Regions from separate parts of the Schinkia azotoformans genome, predicted to be linked through region 2. Evidence: riboswitches for the same ligand, from Rfam matches in the RefSeq annotation. Region 2 holds a riboswitch; each other region holds the start of a gene.

Region 1 (2,270 bases), 290 kb from region 2:
TTGGTCATAACTATCGTGAGCATATTTTAGAAATGGGACGTCAAATTCCTGAATTCCCAGTTGTGTTTGCAAAGTTTTCTAACACTGTCATTGGTCCAGAAGACGATATTCCATTCTTCCCAATCTCTGAACAATTGGACTATGAGGCAGAATTTGCTTTTGTTATTGGAAAAAGAGCAAGAAACGTTTCTCAAGAGGAAGCACTTGATTATGTAGCAGGATATACAATTGTTAATGATGTTACTTATAGGGATATTCAACGCCGGACAATCCAATGGTTGCAAGGTAAATCAGTTGATGGAGCGGCACCAATGGGACCATGGCTTGTTACAACGGATGAATTAACAAATCCATCTGGTTTAGAAGTAGTTTTAACTGTAAATGGAGAAGAAAGACAGCATACAAACACTGCTAATCTAGTATTCTCTGTGCAATATTTAGTAGAGTTTTTATCTAATCTAATGACACTTGAACCAGGAGATGTGATCTTGACTGGTACTCCAGGTGGTGTCGGCGTGGCGATGGATCCACCGTCATTCTTAAAGGATGGGGACGTTGTAAGTATTAGTATTGATGGAGTCGGTGTGCTTGAAAATAAAGTTCAAAAAGCAGCTGTTGAGGTGAAAAACTAATGACAATCCAAGAATCCATTCAATCTGTAGAGAAGTCTCTTGATCAAATCATTGAAACTGTAGAAGGTTTATCAGAAGAAATCATCCGCAAACATCCGGTTCCGGAAGAATGGTCTATTATGCAAATCATTTGTCATGTTGAAGAAGCCCTTCCCTATTGGATTGAGGAAATTGAAAATATTATGGCCGCTCCAGGAACAGAATGGGGAAGACACTTTACCCATGCAGGACGTCTTGCTGCCGTAGATGCAGCTGAAACTCGTACTGTTTCTGATGTACTAGCAAAACTAAAAGAAATCAAGCCATTTGTATCAGAAAAACTAGCTGAGCTTGACGAAGCAACATTAGCAGTTGAATCACCAAGCCGCAATCCAAACTTCGGCACAAAGCCGATTTCCTTTATAGTGGACCATTTAATTGTGGAACATGCGAGCAAACACTTTGCTCAAATTCAGCGCAATTTATCAAAATTACAATAATCTTTCAAATCAAAATATTATAACACCATTATAAAAACTATTGAAATTTAGCATCTGCAAAGGTAAAATTTAGGTAAATTTTATTAAATAATATGAAAAGATGCTATGAAGAATCTCCTATATTTGGGCACTTGGGTGATTCAGAGCAAGTAGTGCAACCGGCTTGAAATCAAGTCGGTTTTTTTGTATTCCAAAATAAATTGGGGGAAGAGTCTATGAAAATATTAATTGTTGAAGATTCAATGTTTGTAAGAAATGTTATAAAAAAAGTCATCCTTGAAAATATTCCAAATTGTGAAGTACTGACAGCAAATGATGGGGAAAGTGGCTTCAATCTGTACCAAGAGTATAAGCCGGATTTGATAACGACAGATCTGTTGATGCCTAATTTAAGTGGTCAGGATTTGTTGAAAAAGATTAGAGAAATAGATAAGGAAACGAAAGTGATTGTTATTTCCGCAGATGTTCAAAAAGCAACTAGAGATGAAATTGAGGAGCTTGGAATTTTAGGATTCATAAATAAACCTGTAACAGGTGAAAAAGCAGATTTGCTCATCAATCTTATCAAGGGGGTCTAACTTAATGTTGAATGAACTTCAGCGGGATTTATTAACTGAACTTGTGAATGTATATGTTGGGCAGGCAGCAAGTATGTTATCAGAAATGGTTCAACAAAAAATTGATCTAGCGATTCCAAAAGTTGAATTGGTCTCTACAACTGAAGTTAATCCTGAAGATCATAGATTTAATATCTTTATGAGTGAAGGGCACCTGATCACATCCTCATTAAAGTTCGGTCATGAATTTCGTGGAAAAGCAATCTTGATGTTCCCGATAGACCAAGCTAAAATCTTAGTAAATACATGCCTCGGGGAGATAACTTCAGATTTAGATACGGATGCTAAAAGCTTGATGGATACTGATTTAGATGTATTAAAAGAGATCAGCAATGTGATTCTTAATGCGATAATTGGCGAATTTGGTAATTTCCTAGGATTGAGACTTGAGTATGCGTTGCCAGATATTGAGCTTGTTTCAATAGCCAAGGGGGATAAAACAACATTCCTTCAAAATGAGGTTCACGTCCTTATTTTACAAACTTCTTTTTCACTTGCCGAGACGAATATAAAAGGCGCAATCGTGATTGCATTAAGTATGG
Region 2 (2,270 bases):
ATCGCGAGATCCGCATTTTTTACTAAGTCTTGGATGTTGTTGCTCCCATAAGGATATAAACTGATACCAATGCTGGTTGTAATAAACAGTTCATAATTTTCTACCCTGAATGGCAACTCAAAAAGCTTTAAAATTTGTTGAGCAACGTCATGAATCTCATCCAATTCTTTAAGGTTTGATAAAATAACAGTAAATTCGTCTCCCCCTAACCGTGAAACAAAATCTGTTACTCTTCTAATATTACTCAAGCGAAACGCGACTTCTTTCAAAAGCTTGTCACCAATATTGTGCCCCAACGTATCATTCAAAAATTTAAACCCATCCAGATCTAGAAACATTAAGGCCAACACGGATTGGCTATGTTTTGCCTCTTCAAATTTGCGCTTCAGTTCTTCTTCAAAAAGCCTTCTATTTGGAAGCCCGGTTAAGTAATCGAAATAAGCCATATGCTCCGCTTTTTCTTCTTGGTTCCTAAGCTCATCTTCTATGTTTTTGTAATTGGTTATGTCATTAATAACGACAAGATAACCTTTTACATTTCGATTGCCATCATACCATGGCAACGGGCTAATCATAGCATCGATTAGTGTGCCGTCTTTCCTTAGCCTTTTTGCTTCTGTACTAGGCATTGAATGCCCTGCCATGATACCAGCAAACATTTTTTTGAATTTCTCTGCTTCAAAGTCAGGAATAATGGGAAAAGCCTGACCTAAAACTTCTTCTTCTTTCCAACCAAACATTTTTTCAGACGTTTTGTTCCAGTATTTAACGGTCATGTTTGAATCAAGTGCAATCAGTGCTAATGGCGACATTTGAAATGCAGTAAGTAAATTCTGAACTGTTTCTTTAGAATCCCACAACATTTTGCCCTACCTCCAAATTGTAATACCTATCTCCTTTTTCATTTAAAAAAAATAAAAAAGACTTGCTTCCGTAATAAAAGGAACAAGTCTTTTACTTCAAAATTACGGTAACTGGCTGACATTCCATACATAACGGATTAGTCCCTATAGCTTTGCGTCACTACATTTCTGTAGTTTTGCCTTTTTCAATTTTTTATCACTTAATCTATTTTTAATTTTACACCAAATAGGACTATTGTACAGTAAAAATGCGAATATTTGTAAAAAATCTAAACTTTTTTGCTGGAATATGATGAAAAAGCAGGATAATACGCGGATAAGTCTATATTAAAAAAGTACTAGATTGAGTTTGGGCCAGAGTTCCCGACCCCATGGTTCAAAAATGAACTAAAAAAATCTTAGAATTTGAACAAAATGTGACCGATAGGGTGTGGAAAAATGTAATTTTTTAAATGATAATAGAATCAAACCTATTAAGGAGCTGATTGAATGCTAAGAAGAAAACTGTTTCGAAATTTATTTGGTAAAACTTTAAGACAAAAACGTTATGAAGGCAGTAAGAAAAAGTTAACATTATCAGAATTTGTTTCAAAAACAGATCTTGACGACAGCTATATAGGAAAGATTGAACGAGGTGAAAAATTACCGGATGCTCTAACTCTGTATAAAATATTTGTCGGTCGTGGCATTAGCATTGATCAGCTTTTTAACGATATGAAACCGCAATTCGAAATGCTAGTAAAGCTAGAAAAAAGGTAAAATTCCCTAAATAAATATTGCATGTACTTATTTTTCAATGATTTGCAAACGTTTTCATAAGTGGATATTATTTCTATTAGAAAAGAAAATGTCGATTGTTTAAGTTGTTAAACTATCATCAAAATATTCTAAAATAGGAGAGTGTCATTATGAAACAAATCATCAATCATTATGAGGTAAATCAAAATACGATGGCTTTATTATCGGTTGCTCATACGGAATACTCCACACTTGTACTTGAAGAAAACCAACAATTCTATGTTCGAAAAACACCTATTCAAATTGTCAAGGATGCCTGTCTAGAAGGCGGTTCTACCTATGATGGAAGACGTAGAGCTGTAAGTTATAGGACCGGTTCACAGCAAAAGGTTCCCATTCCAATTAATCCAAAAGACGAAATTTTTGCATTTCCAACCCACTCACCAAAATCGTTTGAATGTAACTGGATTTTCTATCATCATGTCAAATACATATCAACATATAAATCTCCCGACCAACTAAGCGTTCAATCAGTGGTCACATTTAAAAATGGACAACGCATCTCTTTACAAGAATCCCAATATATATTAGAAAAACAAATGCAGCGAACAGCCATGTGCATTATCGGGTTTTAATTATCCCAGGAACATAGGGACGGTTCTTGTATTC
Region 3 (2,270 bases), 290 kb from region 2:
TTAGGAAATGTTCCCCCTGAAATGATTGATTTTGGCAATAAAATGCTAGATCCACTTTCGAATTTCATTGGTCCATATGTTACATTATATGACCGCTCAGAAAATCCGAAATTCGTAGAAAGCTGGAGATTAATGCAAAAATGGTTGCAGGATGGAATTCCATTCCCTGGTGAGGCTTATCGTCAGTGGATTCGTGAATTTTATCAGCAAAATAAATTAATTAAAGATGAACTTGTTATCCGTGGACGTAAAGTTAACTTAAGTGCAATTAAGGCAAACGTACTTAATATTTCTGGTGAGCGCGATCTTATTGCTATGCCACATCAAGTCGAAGCTTTAATGAATAAAATTTCAAGTAAAGACAAGAAATACGTATGTGTGCCAACAGGCCATGTATCTGTAACATTTGGTCCAAAAGCAGTTTCACTAACTTTCCCTACGATTGGCGACTGGTTAGCTGAGCGTTCGAATTAAATTTAAGTAGTTAGTAAAAAACTGTCTGCGATGTGCAGGCAGTTTTTTGTTTGGTTTAGATGGGACAGAGGGTCGGGAACTCCGACCCAGTGAAAAGTTTATAGTTCTGACTCTAATCTATTTAACAAATCAATAACATTGTTAGAAACCCTTTCTAATTGTACAAAAGCTTGCTCGACACCAACCATATCACCTTTTCCATAATACTCCACTTCAACTTTGGCATAATGGTGGACTTCCTTATGAGGCTCCTCCAATCGTTTAAATGTGTCCCTAGATTTCACTTGTGTAGGCAAATCCCCATAATACCACTTTCCTAACCTACAATGTTCGTGGGACTGTCCGTTTATATTCTCCTGTGTTTCTAATCCTAACATCATATTATAAACTTTCCATTTCCAAAGTAGATGATCTGTTTTTGCAACTCTTACAATATCCTTTAAAAAAGTCGGTTGCACTACTCGCTCAAAAATACCCAAGTGCCCAAATATAGGTAGTTTTTCATAGCATCTTTGTCATTAGTTTATTTAGTATTTCAAAATTCCTGATTCTAAATTCCTATTCTATTATTATCGCGAAATTCTGTTTAAAATCAATAGATTCTACAAAATATGTAATAATAATACTTTCAAAAAGAAAAAAAGAGGTTTCCCTCCGTTATCTTATTGAACAAGCGGCTCTCTTTATTTATTCGAAATGGATCAAATCTTAAATTTTGCAACCAATTCTTGTAATTCTTGTGCTAGTTTGCTTAATGATTCACTTGAGTTACTGATTTCCTCCATTGAGGCTAATTGCTCTTCGGAGGCAGCCGCAACGCCTTGTGATTGTTCAGATGCATCTTTCGCAATTTGGGCTAATTGCTCTACAGAAGCTGTCACTTGTTCTGTGTTGGCTGAAATTTGTTCTGATGCAGCAGATACCTCTTGGATTTGAGTATTAACTTGCTGAACAGCATTCAACACTTGTTGGAAAGCTGTACCTGTCTCTTGGATAACATTCTTTCCTATATCTACCTCATTAATGTTTTGCATCATCTCGTTATTAGCTATTTCAGTATCTTTTTGAATTTCCTGTATTAACTGTACAATCTGGGAAGCTGAATCACGTGATTGGTCTGCTAATTTCCGCACTTCATCGGCTACCACTGTGAAGCCTCTACCATGTTCTCCAGCCCTTGCTGCTTCAATGGCAGCATTTAAAGCTAATAAATTTGTTTGCTCAGAAATATCCGTAATTACACCAATAATATTTCCAATTTCCTTTGAACGCTCTGTTAAATTTTTAATAGCAGCTGTCGTGTTTTGTGTTCCCTCTTCAATTGATTCCATTTGATGGATTGCAGCTTGCAGGGATTGATATCCTTGTTCTGATAAAACTGTTGCTTCCTGTGCAGAACCCCTAACTGTTGTAGAGGACTCAGCAATTCTTTGGATTCCCAGTGATACTTCTTCCATTGCAATGGCACTTTGTTTTGAACTTGATACTTGGGTTTCTGATCCACCGGCCACTTCCTGGATTGCGGATGCAATTTGTTCTGTAGCTTCTGTTGCTTGTTCACTTGTTGCTTGTAGTTCTTCAGATGAGGCTGCCACTTGTTCAGAACTACTATTAATCTGTTGTATTACTTGCCTAAGATTAAAAGTCATATTGTTAAAAGCATGGGCCAACTCGCCAATTTCATCTTTATTTTTAATTTGAATTTCCTCTTGCGTTAAGTCGCCATCTGCTATTTTATCTGCAGCAATCGCAATCTTTCTTACCGGATTTGAAATGATTCGACTAATATAAAAAGC

The links. A riboswitch is a leader RNA that binds a small molecule or an ion and turns the genes downstream of it on or off. The one in region 2 is predicted to bind cyclic di-GMP.
Region 1: it holds a riboswitch for cyclic di-GMP, as region 2 does, so the genes downstream of both, P9E47_RS01365 (response regulator transcription factor) here and P9E47_RS00040 (EAL domain-containing protein) in region 2, are expected to answer to the same signal.
Region 3: it holds a riboswitch for cyclic di-GMP, as region 2 does, so the genes downstream of both, P9E47_RS01320 (CZB domain-containing protein) here and P9E47_RS00040 (EAL domain-containing protein) in region 2, are expected to answer to the same signal.

What each region holds. Positions count from the first base shown of each region.
Region 1 covers NZ_JARSMD010000001.1:298,715-300,984, forward strand. The annotation lists gene P9E47_RS01355 (fumarylacetoacetate hydrolase family protein) at 1-632, shown strand, start outside; gene P9E47_RS01360 (DinB family protein) at 632-1,111, shown strand; cyclic di-GMP riboswitch class II at 1,201-1,282, shown strand; gene P9E47_RS01365 (response regulator transcription factor) at 1,327-1,689, shown strand; gene P9E47_RS01370 (chemotaxis protein CheC) at 1,694-2,270, shown strand, end outside.
Region 2 covers NZ_JARSMD010000001.1:4,508-6,777, reverse strand. The annotation lists gene P9E47_RS00040 (EAL domain-containing protein) at 1-863, opposite strand, end outside; cyclic di-GMP riboswitch class I at 967-1,054, opposite strand; gene P9E47_RS00035 (helix-turn-helix domain-containing protein) at 1,353-1,622, shown strand; gene P9E47_RS00030 (competence protein ComK) at 1,772-2,236, shown strand.
Region 3 covers NZ_JARSMD010000001.1:292,110-294,379, reverse strand. The annotation lists gene phaC (class III poly(R)-hydroxyalkanoic acid synthase subunit PhaC) at 1-474, shown strand, start outside; gene P9E47_RS01320 (CZB domain-containing protein) at 573-932, opposite strand; cyclic di-GMP riboswitch class II at 912-995, opposite strand; gene P9E47_RS01315 (methyl-accepting chemotaxis protein) at 1,176-2,270, opposite strand, start outside.